Regions from separate parts of the Halobacillus sp. SY10 genome, predicted to be linked through region 3. Evidence: riboswitches for the same ligand, from Rfam matches in the RefSeq annotation. Region 3 holds a riboswitch; each other region holds the start of a gene.
The links. Region 3 has a riboswitch for S-adenosylmethionine ahead of msrA (peptide-methionine (S)-S-oxide reductase MsrA). Riboswitches for the same ligand answer to the same signal wherever they lie in the genome.
Positions count from the first base shown of each region.

Region 1: it holds a riboswitch for S-adenosylmethionine, as region 3 does, so the genes downstream of both, ACJA3J_RS21110 (5-methyltetrahydropteroyltriglutamate--homocysteine S-methyltransferase) here and msrA (peptide-methionine (S)-S-oxide reductase MsrA) in region 3, are expected to answer to the same signal.
Region 2: it holds a riboswitch for S-adenosylmethionine, as region 3 does, so the genes downstream of both, ACJA3J_RS09915 (phosphoadenylyl-sulfate reductase) here and msrA (peptide-methionine (S)-S-oxide reductase MsrA) in region 3, are expected to answer to the same signal.

Region 1 is NZ_CP174345.1:4,221,149-4,226,839, reverse strand. It holds gene ACJA3J_RS21135 (malate:quinone oxidoreductase) at 1-195, shown strand, start outside; gene ACJA3J_RS21130 (VOC family protein) at 484-888, shown strand; gene ACJA3J_RS21125 (hypothetical protein) at 1,089-1,295, shown strand; gene ACJA3J_RS21120 (MFS transporter) at 1,492-2,754, shown strand; gene ACJA3J_RS21115 (TetR/AcrR family transcriptional regulator) at 2,708-3,328, shown strand; SAM riboswitch class I at 3,432-3,534, shown strand; gene ACJA3J_RS21110 (5-methyltetrahydropteroyltriglutamate--homocysteine S-methyltransferase) at 3,631-4,752, shown strand; gene ACJA3J_RS21105 (aldo/keto reductase) at 4,843-5,691, shown strand, end outside.
Region 2 is NZ_CP174345.1:1,934,056-1,939,746, reverse strand. It holds gene sat (sulfate adenylyltransferase) at 3-1,151, opposite strand; gene ACJA3J_RS09915 (phosphoadenylyl-sulfate reductase) at 1,165-1,899, opposite strand; SAM riboswitch class I at 1,982-2,096, opposite strand; SAM riboswitch class I at 2,266-2,363, shown strand; gene ACJA3J_RS09910 (sulfite exporter TauE/SafE family protein) at 2,486-3,367, shown strand; gene ACJA3J_RS09905 (DAK2 domain-containing protein) at 3,405-5,072, opposite strand; gene ACJA3J_RS09900 (Asp23/Gls24 family envelope stress response protein) at 5,104-5,466, opposite strand.
Region 3 is NZ_CP174345.1:827,051-832,741, reverse strand. It holds gene ACJA3J_RS04180 (peroxiredoxin-like family protein) at 1-238, opposite strand, end outside; gene eutH (ethanolamine utilization protein EutH) at 262-1,380, opposite strand; gene ACJA3J_RS04170 (ion channel) at 1,525-1,929, shown strand; gene msrA (peptide-methionine (S)-S-oxide reductase MsrA) at 1,977-2,450, opposite strand; SAM riboswitch class I at 2,572-2,693, opposite strand; gene ACJA3J_RS04160 (AIM24 family protein) at 2,865-3,557, opposite strand; gene ACJA3J_RS04155 (DinB family protein) at 3,986-4,474, shown strand; gene ACJA3J_RS04150 (Na+/H+ antiporter NhaC family protein) at 4,524-5,691, opposite strand, start outside.

The DNA of each region.
Region 1 (5,691 bases), 920 kb from region 3:
TCTGTCATGCTTGACCTGATGGGAAGATGCTTCCCAGAGCAGTTGAAGGAATGGGAACCGAAAATCAAAGAGATGATTCCTTCTTACGGGAAAAAATTAGTTGAAAATCCAGAGTTGATCCGCGAAATTCATGCGACTACAGAAGAGACGCTTGGGCTGACGGAGGAGCAGGAAGAGAGTCCTGTGAATATTTAAATGCAGCGAAAAGTGCCTTTCCCCACACAGGTGGGAGGGCACTTTTTTTATTGTCTTATAGGTTAATGTTTCGTAACTCGTGTGCAATGTCCTCTAATGTTGCTTAAACGTCCCCTATCGAGAAGTTATTGTCCATTTTCTTACTCCGACCAAAGTTGTATATATTTTTCATTCTTTCCGCTAATGGGTTTTCCCTCGGAATCTATTACTATTGGTTAAAAAGAGGGCATTCAATCATGGCTAGTTTCAGTTAGAGAATTGCTCTCGGTAAGCGGGAGGAGAAGAAGAATGAAGTTTCCAAGCTTTGAAGCATCACAAATAAGGGTAGCGAGACCTACCGACCAATTAGAAAAAGTCATTGAATTTTATGAGGCAGGACTTGGTTTAGAGAGAATGACAGACTTTGCAGGACACAGAGGATATGAGGGTGTGGTTTATGGATTACCTGGTCTATCCTACCAACTCGAGTTCACCAGGCATGAATCTGGCAGCCCTTGCCCTGCACCTTCTAAGGATAATTTGCTGGTTTTTTATATAGAAAATCGGGGTGAGGTGCTGGATGTAACTGAAAGACTCCATGATATGGGATACAAGAAAGTGGAATCTGAAAATCCATATTGGAAGGAAAAAGGGATAACCATTGAAGATCCAGATGGTTGGAGAGTCGTTTTGATGAATACGAAAGGGATTTGAAATGAAAAGGTTAGTCAGATCAAAAGAAAGAGAAATGCATAGAAACACTATGCTTTTCTCTTTCTTTTATTCTTCCGAGGTCTACCAATTAAAGCTGTTGTGGGAGCTGAAAACGCTGTACGGAAGAATCTTTTAAATGGGAATGCTTGTTTTAGATTGGCATGGTTTGAAATAATGAAAAGCTGTAAGGAGGGATGTGCATGTTGTTCTTTATTATTCTTGCCTGCATGTTATTAGGTTGGTTGATTATGATGACCGGTCCTTTGATAGGAGGAATCATCACTTTTGGTATTGTTGTTGGTTGCTTATTCAGGGGGTTGTTTCTCATCAGTGAAATACATAAACAAATAGTCAAAGATGAAAGAGAGGGAGACTCAGACAGCGACATGGACGAGGGTCCGTTTTGAGTTTGATCGCTGCATGGCCTTTGATAAGTAGTAGTGAATATAGGGACGTAAAAGCAAGGGTGTAAAAATTTTGCCTTCATGCTTTTATGGGCGATTTTACTCTTTTTAAAACAACGGTTGCAAAACGACACCAGTGTCGATATAATATAACTAACAAAACGACATCGGTGTCGTTTAATTGAGAGGGGCCCAACCTATGGAGCGTTTATGGAAAAACAAAGGGTATATGACCTTGATGTCCGCGCAAGCCATCTCGAGCATTGGCGACTGGCTCAGCATTGTCGCGATTATCACGCTTGTCGGATTGAAATGGGATGCATCACCGCTTGAAGTGTCGTTCGTCTTTTTATGTTTGGCTGTGCCGATGGCTTTGTTTGGACCGGTTGCTGGAATGGTGGCTGACCGCTTCAGCCGCAAAACGCTTATGATCGTATCTGATGTCGTGAGGGCGGCTTTAATACTGATTTTGACGGTCGCGACATCGCTTTGGATGGTTTATGCAACCCTACTTACGATCGGAATCTTCTCCGCAGTATTCATTCCTGCGAAAAACGGGAAATTGAAGGAAGTGGTGCCGGAGGAGGATATGAAAGGGGCGATGTCGATCACTTCGATGATTGACTCGTCGACGAAAATTCTCGGCCCGCTCGTTAGTGGATTGCTTGTTACGGTTTTCGGCGCCCAGCAAGTTTTTATCATCGACTCGGCCACGTTTCTCGTGTCTGCGGTCATCCTCTTGTTTGTTCCAAATGCGCTTCCTCTGGAAACGACCGAAGAAGAAAAAGAGAAAGCGTCGTTCAAGAAAGAGTTCGCGCTCGGCTTTTCTTTTCTTAAATCGAACCGCTTTATGATGACGGGTTTGATTCTTGTCGGGCTCAGCCTGTTGATTCTTCAATCGGCCGATTCTCAGCTGATTGTCTTAATTCGTGAGCTGACGCAGGTGTCCCCCGATTTGTTCGGTTATCTAGTGACGGGGTCTGGTCTCGGCATGTTCTTAGCAGGATTTTTGTTAGCGAAGAAAACGGATTATAAAGCTTATCCGCTCATGCTCCTTGGGGTTTGTGGAATCGGAGCGAGTTTTGGGATTATGGGGATGCTTACCTTTTATGACCTCAATTATTCTATCCTTTGGGGACCGGGACTCGGATTCACCGCGGGTTTCTCTGCAAGTCTGATTTTTGTTCCGTTCCAGGCGACTGTCCAGGTGAACACACCTGTTCATATGACCGGGCGCGTGTTTGGGGCCATCAACAGTGTCATGACGACTGCGACCATCATTGGGCCTCTTGTCGGAGGATGGATCGCGACGATGATTGGCGTCATTCCGACGTTTACCATTACAGCAAGTCTCCTTGTCTGCGTATCCATCGTAGGATTTGTAACGAAGCGAAAAGTAGAGGGAGGGAAAGCACATGTCTCCACGAGTGAGCAAGGAACACCTGAAGCAACGACGAGCTGACATCATGGAATCTGCAAGGAACGTATTCATCGAACATGGATACGAGCACACGACGATGAAGCATGTCATGGAGTCGGCTGGCGTCAGCCGCGGCGGTCTCTATCAATATTTTTCAAATAAAGAAGACCTATTTGAAGCCTTGCTTGAAGAAGGGCTGACGGATGAAGCTGAAACGACAGAAGATTCTCTTGAAAAAGTAGAGTCCTATTGGGACCTGCTTATGCAGCTTTTGTTCGGGGAAGATGGCAGTCCGAATACAGAGATGGACCCTCTCGCACCAAGCAAGCTTGAGTTCTTTATCACCGGACGTAACAATGAACGAAGACGTGCGTACGGGGAAAAACGTTATGAAATGGGTCTGCAGATTTACGATGGACTCATCACAAAAGGGCAAAAATCCGGTGAGTTCAGTGATCGCTATGAAAGCCAAATTATTGCGCGGTCGATCATCACTTTCATTGACGGGCTGGCACTCGATCATGCCATTTTGCCCGAAGAGAAGGTAAAGTTGAAGGAGCAGTCGGCTCTGTTCGTGGATTATTTGAGAATGGCGTTGATTGAATCCTCCTCTTGAAGAGGGGGATTTTTATTTAAGGAAAACAAGAGAAAAATGTTCAGAATCGGTTGTCAATTTCAATCGAAGTCCTGTATAGTAATCTTTAACAATTCAATCATGTTTCTTATCCAGAAAGGTGGAGGGACTGGCCCGTTGATACCTTAGCAGCAGACTTATAGAAAGTACTGTGCTAATTCCAGAAGCGTTCAGCTTGCAGATAAGAAGGGAATCGTTCGGCGGTTACTTAGCCCCTCTTCTTATTTAGAAGAGGGGCTTTTCTTATTGGAGCGCACAAACTATGAAAGAAAGAAGGGTTATAAATGTCTATAACAACCGAAAAGAATGTGAAGAGAACACCATTTAAAGGAGACCATGTAGGAAGCTTCCTACGTCCAGAACGATTAAAAGCAGCACGTATCCAACAGGCAGAGGGAGAAATAACGGAAGAGGAATTGCGTCAAGTGGAAGATGAAGAGATTGTAAAATTAGTAGAAAAACAAAAAGCAGCAGGATTGAAAGCTGTCACGGATGGCGATTTCCGCCGAAGCTGGTGGCATTTTGATTTCCTCGAAGGCCTCGATGGGGTAGAAGGTTATGAACCTGAAAAAGGTCTGAAATTCAAAGGAGTGGAAACGAAAGCCCGTGGAATTAAAATTACAGGACATGTAGGTTTCAGTGATCATGAGATGGTCAACCATTTCCGTTTTTTAAAAAGCATTGCCGGTGATGCTGTTGCCAAATTGACAATCCCGAGTCCGAACATGCTCTTATTCCGTGCGGATCGGTCGGAAGGCATTTATGATGACGATGAAGAACTCGTCAATGATTTAGTGGTGGCTTATCGAGGATTCATAAACAAAATTTATGAGGAAGGCTGCCGCTACCTACAGTTTGATGATACGTCATGGGCGACGTTTTTCTCAGAAGAAGGACGTGCTTCAATGAAAAAGAAAGGCCAAAACCCTGAGGAAGTGGCCGAGCTGTGTGCACGTGCCATCAATGAGTCGATTGCCAACAGACCGGATGATCTGCTTATTACCATGCATATTTGTCGAGGCAATTTCCGTTCGACCTTTATGACGAGCGGAAGCTATGAAGCGGTATCGGAAACAATTTTTGGTGGCTTGGATGTTGATGGTTTGTTCCTTGAGTTTGACGATGAGCGCTCCGGCGGATTTGAGCCCCTTCGTCATATGAACCGCCAAGACTTATCCATCGTTCTTGGTTTAATTACATCAAAGTATGGAGAGTTGGAGGATCCAGAGCGCGTGAAGGCTCGTATTCTTGAAGCTTCAGATTATGTACCTTTGAGCCAGCTGTGTTTGAGTCCTCAATGTGGATTTGCATCAACAGAAGAAGGTAATGAAATCACAGAAGAACAGCAGTGGAAGAAAATCGACCATGTTGTCAGGATTGCAGAAGAAGTGTGGCAGGAGGGCTGATGTAGACTTAATCTCCTTGGAAGGAATGTTTCATTTTTCTTATAGTTGGTTATACAACTATAGGTTCTTTTTAAAAGGAGGAATGAACACATGAAATCACTGCAGGATGCATTGAAACATAAAGTAGGACTTGGCACAGCCCCTTTAGGAAATATGTTCAGGGATGTCCCGGAAGAAGAAGCCCGTGAAACGATACAAACCGCCTGGGATGAGGGCGTCCGCTATTTTGACACTGCACCTTTTTATGGAGCCGGTTTAGCGGAGATGCGTGTCGGTGACGTGTTATCGAAGTATAACCGTGATGACTATGTATTAAGCACAAAAGTCGGTCGTTATATGACGGATGAGACAGAAGAGAACGCAGGGCTTTTTGAACATGGCCGGAACAATAAAGTCATTACCGATTACACGGAAGACGCAACGAAACGGTCGATCGAGCAGAGCCTTGAACGACTGCAAACCGATCGTTTAGACATGGTCTTCGTGCATGACGTTTCTCCTGATTTCCACGGAGATGAATGGGTGGCTAAATTTGAAGAAGCGAGAACCGGAGCTTTCCGTGTATTGTCACGTCTTCGGGAAGAAGGAGTCATCCGTTCGTGGGGCCTTGGCGTTAACACGACAGAACCGATTGAACTTGCGATGGAGCTTGAGGAAACAAGGCCGGATGTCTGCTTATCCGCAACGCAATATACGCTCCTCCAGCATGACCGCGCGTTACAGCGCATGATGACGATGGCAGAAGAGAAGGATGTAGACATCGTTGTCGGCAGTCCTTATAACTCTGGTGTCTTGTTTGGTGGAGATCACTACAACTATGAAAAAGCCGGCGCGGATATCATTGGAAGAGTAAATCAATTGAAGGAAATTGGCGACAAGTACGATGTGCCGTTAAAAGCAGCTGCACTCCAATTTTCAACGGCCCATCCAGCCGTAAAG
Region 2 (5,691 bases), 1.1 Mb from region 3:
TTTCACCCCTTCTGTTCCACTGTTTCCTTCTGCATTCCTTCGATTAGTACGTCCACCACTTCAGGGCGACTGAACGTTTTGGGTGGCTTTTCTCCTTTTCGCAAAAGCTCTCTCACTTTCGTCCCTGACAAGATCATGTGATGTTCTTTGTCGTGGGGGCAGGTTTTATGGGAAGCCATCGATTCGCAAGCGTTGCAATAAAAACTATGTTCAAAGAAAAGTGGCGTGATCCCAAGCTCCCCATCTTCATAATGGCTGAAAATTTTCTGCGCATCGTACGTACCATAATAATCCCCTACACCTGCATGATCGCGGCCGACTATGAAGTGAGAGCAACCGAAATTCTTTCTGACGATTGCATGAAAGATCGCCTCCCTTGGCCCTGCATACCGCATCGCTGCATTGAAAACGGCCAATGTGACTCTTTCTTTTGGATAGTACTGATCAAGAAGGACTTGATAGCTCTTCATTCGGACTTCACTGGGAATATCATCACTTTTTGTTTCACCCACAAGAGGATTTAAAAACAATCCATCCACCGTTTCCAGTGCAGCTTTCTGGATATATTCGTGAGCTCTATGGACAGGATTTCTTGTTTGGAAACCGACGACCTTTTTCCACCCGAGTTCTTGAAAGTGCTCCCTCGATTGTTCTGGATCCAAATAAAAAGCTTTTCCATGTTCGTAAGGAGGTTTTTGAAAGACCTCAATTTCGCCTGCTACGTACCAATCTGGTCGGTTGTATAATTTGTTCACCCCAGGATGCTCAGGCTCTGTCGTTAAGTATACGTTTTGAGATTCCTTTTCCTTATCCGGTTTAAATCGATCAGTTATCGTAATCGTTCCATATACAACCCCGTCTTTGACCAACTGCGCTTTCCTTCCAAGCGTCCGGGACTGTGACTCTGTGATTGGGAGCGTTATAGGAATACTCCATGGAGTGCCATCTTTCAACCTCATCGTATCGATAACAGATTCATAGTCGTCCTTGTTCATAAATCCTTTTAATGGACTATAAGCACCATTCGCAATCAAACCGACATCACTTAAGGCCATTGAATCAAGCTCGATGATATCTTCCGGCAGCTCCTCCGGTCTTTTTTCCTTCCATCTGTTTATAAGTTCTCCACCGTGCGGGGTTATGATTGACATGCAAATTCCTCCTTCATGAATTTTCCTCTTCCAAAGGCTCCGCTGTGTGTAAACCACATTCGGATTTATTGAACCCTTTCCATCTTCCTGATCTCCCATCATCGGCTGCCTGAGCCGTACATGGAATGCATCCGACACTGGGATAATTCTGATCGTGTAATTCATTGTAATCCAACCCATTTAGTCGGATATATTGCCATACGTCTTCCCATGTCCAGTGAATCAACGGACATATTTTTATGGATTTGAATCTTTCATCCTTATTGACGAAGTTTGTTTTTTGTCGGCTAGGGGATTGTTCACGCCTCAGCCCCGACAACCACGCTGTTTTCCCGCTGAGGGCATCTTCGAGCGGTTTTATTTTACGGATGTAACAACAATGATCCGGCTTCCGTTTCCATAAGGCGGATCCGAATTGTTCTGCCTGTTCTTCCAGATTGATGTCAGGCTTCTTTATCGTTATGTTTAGTGCCGGATATCTCTTTCTTACTTTTTCAATAAGCTCATAAGTTTCTTGAAAATGAAGGTCTGTATCAAGAAAAACGACTTCGGCATCCGGCTGAGCCTTCGAAATCAAATCTATGAGAACGATACCTTCGGCTCCGAAACTACAGGCATACGCAATGTCCTTATACTGAGAATATGCCCAGCGAATGACTTCCGCTGCTCCTTTTGTATCGTCGCCCTTCGGTGGATCACCCTCAAATGGGTTTTCAAATGATTGATATGTGATGAGTGATGGTTTCATTTCCTCCTCCTTTCTTAAAAGCAAAAAAGCCTATCTTCACGATAAGAAGAAAGGCTTTTACAAATACATGTAAACTACATTCTCCCTATCTTCTCAAGCGTTCACCACTTGCTGGAATTGGCACAGTATCTGTATACATCATCAGACCCGTTGCCGAGGTTTCAAAGGGCCAGTCCCTCCACCTCTCTAGATAAGAAAAGGTATGAAATTTTTTGAAAAACAAGTTGATACAAATCTTATGCTCCTTTTCAACAGATGTCAATGTTTTTTTGAAAAATTATAATTTTTCTGCTTTTTTAATAAATATGTTTGACAAACAAATCCATGTCCGTTAGTTTTAGAATTATTCTAAAAATATTCATACGATCCTTATGAAGAGTCGGGGGAGGAAACTGGTCTGACGATCCCGCAGCAACCTTTAAGAAGGTGCTCATTCCAGCAGCCAGAAGGCTGAAAGATAAGGTGCGGATCACTCCCCCTTCTTTCAGACGGGGGAGTTTTTTTTGATTATAAAACCAAGTAAATGCATAGGAATAATGAAAAATACTTTACTATACATTGGACTTTTTAAAAGGAGTGGTACACTTTGCAAAAACTAACGATTTTCGCACTCATTGGGTTTGTTGCTCAACTGATGGACGGTGCACTCGGCATGGGGTTTGGGCTTAGCTCATCAACCATTCTCTTATCCTATGGACTTGCTCCTGCTGTAGCATCCGCTTCCATCCATATGTCTCAGATCGCCACCACGGCTGTTTCAGGCTTTTCCCACTATAAATTTGGCAATGTAGATAAACGCCTTGTCATGATTATCGCAGTTCCTGGAGCCATCAGTGCCTTTTTAGGTGCGGCATTTTTAAGCTATATATCAGGGGAATTCATTAGACCTTACATATCCATATTCCTACTCACACTAGGGATTTATATCATTTTTCGTTTCCTATACCTTTCGAAAAAAACACATACCAAAGAAAAGAAGTCTGTAAACAAACGTTTCCTCTTGCCACTTGGAATTGCCGGGGGTTTTTTGGATAGTGTCGGAGGGGGTGGATGGGGACCTGTGAATACACCTGCGCTTCTTTCTCAATCAGGGATTGCTCCAAGAAAAGTCATTGGAACAGTGGATACGAGCGAATTTCTGGTAACGATTTCAGCAACGGCTGGGTTTTTGATTTTTTTAGGGCATGACCAGTTCAGCTGGCTGCTCATTTCATCTTTCGTTATCGGTGGTGTCATAGCAGCACCCATTGCCGCTTGGCTTGTCAAAACCCTCCCCTCTTCTGTTCTTGGAGTATTAGCCGGAGGTTTTATCATACTTACAAATACGAGGACTTTACTTTCTTCGATCCAAGTCAGTGATTCGATCTTAACGTTTGTGTACACTTGTCTGCTATCCGGCTATCTCTTGATTGTTGTTTTTTCTATTCGAAACCATCTTCGAGTCAAGGTGGTTCGAAAACAAGCATAAAAGAAACGCAGCCCCAAGAGCTGCGTTCCTGCACGTTTTATTCGATTGAAAAGATATAGGAGTAAATCGGCTGTCCACCATTGTGGATTTCCACTTCTAGATCTTCATACGTTTCTTCTATGAATGATTCAAGTTCTGCTACATCTTTTTCGTCGACTTCTTCACCTGTCAAGATGGTCAGAATTTCATCTTCATCTTCGTCAATCATTTGGTTCAACAACGTTTTAGCAGTCGTCAATGCATCTTGATCTGTGGCGGAAATTTTGCCATCGGCGATTCCCATGAAATGGCCTTTGGAAATGTCCAACCCATCAATTTGTGTATCTCTGACGGCGTACGTAATTTGCCCTGTCTTCACTTCAGCCATGAGGCTCTGCATTTCCTCTTTATTCGCATCAAGATCCGCTTCTGGGTTGAACCCTAGAAGGGCGCTCATCCCTTGAGGAATCGTTTTCGATGGAATGACAGCCACCTCTACATCCGCTAATTCTGCCGCTTGTTCAGCAGCCATGACGATATTCTTGTTATTCGGCAAGACAAGCACTCGTTTTGCATGTGCTTCTTTAATCGCTTCCGAAAGATCTTGAGTACTCGGGTTCATGGTTTGTCCACCTTGGATAACAACAGTAGCTCCAAGACTTTCAAACAACTTCTTGATTCCGTCTCCCATGCTTACTGTCACGATTCCGTACTCTGCTTTTTCCTCTGACTTGGGCTTGGCTTTCTTTTTGTCACCAACGATCGACGTATGCTGCTCACGCATATTCTCAATCTTCATGTTGACAAGACTGCCGTATCTTTGCCCCAAGGTCATCGCTTCACCTGGATATTCCACGTGGACATGGACTTTGATCAAGTCTTCATCAGAAACGACAAGCAGAGAATCTCCCATTTCACTGAGCTCATTACGGAAGGCTTCTTCATCATATGGATGTTCAGCAAGTTTATCTTCTTCAAATTTGACCATGAATTCTGTGCAATAGCCAAATTCAATATCCTCTGTATTCATGAAATCCTGATTTAACTTGTGGTGTTCAGCGTTGACCATGTCATCCATCGATACTGTATCATCAAGATCAGGAACCTCTTCCCCTTTTAAGTTGGCTAGGAAACCTTCATAAATCGTGACAAGGCCCTGACCGCCACTATCCACGACCCCCACTTCCTTCAATACTGGAAGCAGTTCAGGCGTATGCTTCAATGATTTTTTCGCTGCTTGAACGACTCCTTCGATGAATGGAATGAAGTCATCTTCTTTTTCAGCAATCTCGGCAGATGCTTCGGCAGTCTCTCTTGCTACAGTAAGAATGGTTCCTTCCACAGGTTTCATGACGGCTTTATATGCTGTGGTGGCCCCGCCTTGAAGAGCGTCCGAAAAGTCTTTGGTTGTAATGACTTCTTTACCTTCAATCGCCTTTGAAAAACCACGGAAAATTTGGGAGAGAATAACACCTGAGTTACCACGCGCTCCCATTAAGAGACCTTTGGATAAAGATTGGGCCACTGTTCCTACATGATTCTGGTCCACATTCCGTACTTCTTCAGCTCCAGAAGTCATGGACAGATTCATATTCGTCCCCGTATCTCCATCCGGTACAGGGAAAACATTCAAAGCATCAATCATTTGTGAGTTCTGCTTTAAATGATGAGCTCCTTGCAAGATCATTTCGGCAAGCGTCTTGCCGTCTAACTTTTGTAACGTCACACTTACTTCCTCCTTTGACTACAACCGCGATCTATTCAGTTGTCACACGAACTCCCTGAATGAAAATATTCACAGAATCCACGGACAAACCAACTGTTTTGTTTAGTGTGTATTTTACTTGTGATTGGACATTATGAGCGACTTCGGAAATTTTCGTACCGTAGCTCACGATAATGTACATGTCTATATGGAGGCGATCTTCATCCTGTCTGACAACGACTCCTCTGGAAAAATTCTCTTTGCGGAGCATTTCAGATAAACCATCACGGATCTGATTTTTAGATGCCATCCCGACGATGCCGTAGCACTCGACAGCAGCTCCTCCAGCAATCGTTGAAATGACTTCATTGCTAATAGTAATATGACCATATTGGTTATTTAAATCAACAGACATAATAGATCCTCCTTTATAATCCTCATTAATCCTACCCTATTATAACACAAAAGTGTGAAATGAATTTCTGTTCAATGGTAAGAAAATGACCTGGATATCCCTACTATACTGTGTAACAATTCATAAGTTCTGTCAAGAAAAAATTCTTGATATAATTCTCACTAGATTATTGCAAACACGTATTCTATATGATAAAGTTACTAAGTATCTGATGATTTATGTATG
Region 3 (5,691 bases):
GATAAAAAGTAAGGACGACCGGTCCACTTTTTAATTGTTCATAAAGCTCGACCGTTTCCCCCTTCGCGTCAGGCAAGTTGAAGTTTGGCGCTTTCTCTCCTGCTGACAAACCTTCTCCATCATTTGAAGATTCAAGTTCATCAATCGCCTTCTTCATTTTTTCTTGTATTTCATCAGGAGTTGCTTTCTTGAATTTTTCAATGTAATCGTTATAATGCTTTCTCATTTCTGTCTTCATGAAAAAACTCCTTTTCAGCGGATTCACTTTTCATTATATAGGGGTGCGACACTCGAAGAAACTGATTTGCTCTCTCTCGTCATCCATAAGGCAAGACCAACGGCTAATACCCCAGCTGTTAATTTACCAACCAATACTGGGAAAATCATATCCCTTTCTACACTAGCCACGAACGCAAAATGGCTGCCGATGACAAACGCCCCGCTCACCGCAAAGGCAGCATTGACCGTTTTCCCTCGTTCATCCATATCTTTCATCGTCGCTAACATGGGTAAGTGATGTGCCGTAGAAGCGATCAGCCCTGTTAAGGACGTAGCATTCATGCCTAACCTTTCACTCAGTTGTCCTATCCATCTCTCTCCCCGCTGATTGATGAAAGCGACAAGAGGATAAGCACCAGCTAATGTAACGGTAATCCTTCCAACGATGATGATCCCTTCCGATAAAGGAGCCATCCCCGGCAGGACAACGAACCCTGTCAACGTTTCGATAATAATGAGAGCAAGACCTGTAATGATGATGATTTCAATGGTTTTTCCGAAATAAGAAAATAACCGGATCGTTATGTTCGTGAACAACCATAATCCCGCCCCGATACAGCCGGAGAGCAAGATAGCCGGCGTCAAATTACGTAACATCCACGCCGCTTCATATCCTGCCAGTGCACCACCGACAAAGCATCCGATCGGAACCGTAACTAAACCTGCTAAAATTCCCTTTGAAAAGAAAGGCCGATCTTCTTTTTTTACAATCGTAAGCGCAACAGGAATTGTAAAAACAAGCGTCGGTCCCATCATCGTACCGAGGAGTGCCCAGGAAAAAGTGGCCGCTTCCTCTTCCACAGCTAGAGATTCTGCCAAAGGGTAGGCACCCATATCAATAGCAAGCATCATGGATGCAAACATCGAAGGATCCGCCCCGAACCATAAAAACAACGGGCGGATGACAGGGGCCAGCCACTGGGACAGTACGGGTGCTAGGGATATGATCCCTACCATCGAAAGAGCAAGTGGTCCCATCATCATAAACGCTTCGTAAAAACGCCACCCGAGAGATAGCCGGTGATTAAGCACATAATAATCAAGGGCACCCAATACCATGAAAATACACATCACAATTAGAATCGCGTCATTAACCCACAAAAGCCCAGCCCCTTCCTTACATTTTTTAATCAATGTTTACGGGAACTTCTACACAGGGTAGGAGTTCTTCTATAATGGCTTGCTCGTCTTTACACAGTGGACGCTAACATAGCCATTCAATTTTTTTATAAAGGAGAAGAAGAAATGGTACAAGCTCTGTTCATCGTTGCGGTCATTTTCATTGCAGCGAATCTCGTGTACTTTTTCACGAATAAAACATACAGAAAAAGCTACTTCAGCACGGCACTTTTCTTTCAATTATTTTTTGTACTGACAGGTGTATTACTAGGGTTTACGGTCCTCTACTATTTGCTATCTTTAGATGGAGTCATTCTAGTTACTAGTTTATCATCCCGGGAACCTGTCGAACCAACCTTTTTGGACTTGCTTTACTTCAGTGGGGAAACCTTGTTGAGCGTAGGTTATGGTGACATGTTACCTGTGGGGATGGCTCGTTTCTTTGCCTTGCTTGAATCGGGAATCGGCATCCTTCTCCCTACAGCCTATTTCTTAAAAGCCATGGATGCATCCAGGCAAAAAGAAGATTAAGAAGGTTTACCTATATAAAAGGACCCTCGCGAAAGGGTCCTTTCTTATTATCCAATGGAGCATGCGGCAGATCCATGCTTTTGTAAATATTTCTGGTGATGCTCTTCTGCTTCATAAAAAGTTGTGGCCTCTTCTACTTCTGTAACGATCGGGCGTTTGAAAATCCCTTTACCTTCCCATTCTTTAATTTTTTCTTCAGCAATGTACTTCTGGCTTGCATCCGAATAAAAAATGACAGAACGGTATTGGTGACCAACGTCGATTCCCTGCTTGTTGCGGGAAGTCGGATCGTGAGCTTCAAAGAAGATATTTACAAGTTCTGCATAAGTGATTACGGTTGGATCGTAGTTCACTTTCACAGATTCCGCGTGTCCACTCTTGCCCGCTTTGACTTGTTCGTATGTCGGGTTATCCAGATGGCCGCCAATATAACCGACCTTCGTTTCTGTAACCCCTTCGAATTTTTCAAAAAACGCTTCTACTCCCCAAAAACATCCTGCACCGAAAATAGCTGTTGCCATTTAACATCTTTCCTTTCCCTTAACGCAACTTCTATCGAGAGCCTTGACGGTTATGGTGCTTACACGAAAAGACCCCTTTTCTTATCCAGTAAGAAAAGGGGTCGCTAATATCCGCACGATCCTCTCATCTCTTAGAATGTGAATACATTCTACAGGAATTGGCACCGTTCTCGTCAATCCGTAGATTGATTCGATGGTTGCCGGGCATCAAAGGGCCAGTCCCTCCGCCTCTCTGGATAAGAAGTTTCCGTTATTTATTTTTGTTAGTATCCATAGTACTACGTTTTTGTAACGAAGTAAAGGAAAACAGATTAAAAATTTCAAATGATTGTACATCGAGTTTTGTCTTTCTTGATTTCATTGTATTCAGAGCTTAACATGCTCATGCCTGTCTGTAAAAAAATCCGCTTCAGCTCAGTTCTGGCCTGTCGTGTAAACTTCTTCAAACGGCTGAACAATGACGAATCCATCGCCTTCAAACTCCATTTGAATGGACTCCCCGCTTCCGCGTCCAATCAACGTTTTGAAACTGATGTCTGTTCTGAAATTCGGCTCCAAGTGCCCTGACCAGGCCACAGTAGCATGCGGGTCAGTGATTACAGGTTCCCCTGGACGAACTAGCAGCGTCAATGGTTCATAGTGCGAAGTAATCGCGACGCGTCCACTTCCGCTGAGGGTTACATTGAATAAACCACCCGAAACCATCCCGGCCACTTTTTTCATCAGTTTTATATCCCAATCAATGCTCGGCTCAAATGCCAGAAGGTCGTTTCCATTCACTGTGATTGTTTCATTATCCAGGTCAAAAATAGTAATCTTCTTGCCCTGATCGGCAAGGTAAAGACGACCACGGCCAGTAGCCTTCATTAAAGAACTCCCTTCACCAGTCATCGCTTTTTTAAATAAACGACCGACGCCATGCTCAAGGATGCCCTCTCTTTCAAATTTGATGTTCCCATTATAGGAAATCATCGCGCCTGCTTTAGCCCATACTTGATCGAGTAGATTCACCTCAAGGATTCTCGGGGTCTCCAGCTCAAAGTAATCATTCTCGGATTCATCCTGCTTCGTTTTTCTAATAAATTCATCAATGGAGTAGTCACTCATCATCTGTTCCTCCTTAGCGTATTCTATGATTATTTATGCTTTCTCATTGCTTCTATACCACGATGGATCAAAATCGAGGCCTAAAGTTTTCGGATCTTAGTGGCTATGATTTTAATGAGCCTTCGTCATTTATTATTCAATAAAGACGGACAAATCCCTACTGTAAATAAGGATTTTTATTCTCCCTCCAAATGCTTGTCAAACCAATCCAACACCTCAGACGCATACTCTTTGAAATGCAGCCTTAGTCCGTGGCCTCCGCACAATTGGAATAATCTGTATGACCCGGTCATGAAAAATCTTCCTTTTCCTAACTTTACATACGGAAGGGCGTGTGAAAGGTTTCATTTTTGGAGGTGCTAGGGAAAGAAACTTCTATAAGAGTTGTGATAGACTCGATGTAACTTCACTTGAAAGGGAGAATCTGTATGTATGGCTTAGATGAAAAAAGAAATGAACTGCTCCATTTTGTTGAAGAAGTTTCAGAGCAAGAAGCATCCGTCAAGCCTGAAGAAGATCGTTGGTCCATCCTTGAAGTTTTAGAACATTTATACTTAATGGAACAATTAATCGTTTATCAGATTAATCAGGCTCTCAAGCAAGGTGACACACAACAAGCGACAGAAAAACCGATCCATAAGACGACCAACCGCGATTATAAAGTCGAGGCACCAGAGGCCGTTCGCCCGAAAGGCGAGTTCAATACATTGGATGAAGCGAAAGAAGGTTTGAAAAAAACGCGTGAAGCGACGTTATTCCTTATTCACAATAAGGATGAAGAAACTTTGCAAAACCGCGTATTCCCTCACCCCTCTTTTGGAGATATGAACTTGGAACAATGGGTAGAGTTTATCGGTTGGCACGAACTACGCCACCTGGATCAAATGAAAGAAGTAAAAGCCCATATTCATGCGTAATACAAAAATAACCCCCTGAGTTTATAACTCAGGGGGTTACTCATACGACTTATTTTTTAAAATCTTCTGGTTTTACTTCCTCACCATTTTTACCGGTGTAACGAAGCCCCCAGCCTGTCCATGCCGCAATAAACATAACGATCAATAGCAACCAGCCCTGAAAGACGAAGGGAAAGACTTCTCCAGGGCCAACGACAGGTAAGAAGTCGTATTGATCCGCTGCCCCCTGGACCGTAGCCCATGCGAGCAAAACTCCACCACTCCATGGAAAAATGTAGCCAAGTGAAGAGGTGACCGTATCCAGGAAGTTGGCTCTTCGATACGGGTGAATGTTCATTTCTGTTCCTAATTTACGAACAAACGGCGCAGCAGCAATCTCAGCCGCTGTATTAATCGTAATAAATACATTCAAGAAAGCAACGATTCCGAAAATGGAAAGTTCAGCTCGGCGCACCACATTATTGATCAACTTCAAGAAGAAGTTTTTGATGACATCCATGGTACCTGCAACATCCAACAGGTAAGCGGCTGCCAAGATGAATAAAATTAAGATCGCCATATTGAAATAGCCACTGATACCATCGATCAATGCCCCTTCAATGACGGCTTCACCGGCATCGTTTTTATGGATATGCAGGACATCTTTCAAGGAATGACCGGTAAGAAAGATGAACACGGCAGCTGCCAGGATGCCGTATGATAGCGACGTCAAAAGATGATGACCGCTTAAGGCCAAATATAGAACTAATGCAAATGGTGCTAACATGAGAAGCCCTTCAGGAGAAACTTCATTTTGAAGCTGACTGACTACTTGCTGACTGCCCATCTCTCCACCACCGCCAAAAATCACAAATAATATAAGAGCTGGAATGGCTGCAGTGATGGAATATTTAAAGCGTGAACGCACAACTCCAGGTACGTCCGCATCCTGAGTTGTCGCAGAAACAATCGTCGTGTCCGATACAGGCGCTAAATTATCTCCAAAGACAGCTCCACTTAATATGGCTGCAAGAAGAATGACTGGATCCGCCCCTAAAATGACCCCGGCAGGATACATCAGGACACCAAAAGTCGCTACGGTACCATAGCCGGTTCCGACAGCGGTCGAAAATAATCCTGCTAAAAGAAAGGTAATTCCTACGAAAGCTCCTCCCTCAAGCCCGGACTGAAAACCAAACCAAATAAGACCGTCGACTAATCCACCGGCAGACAACATG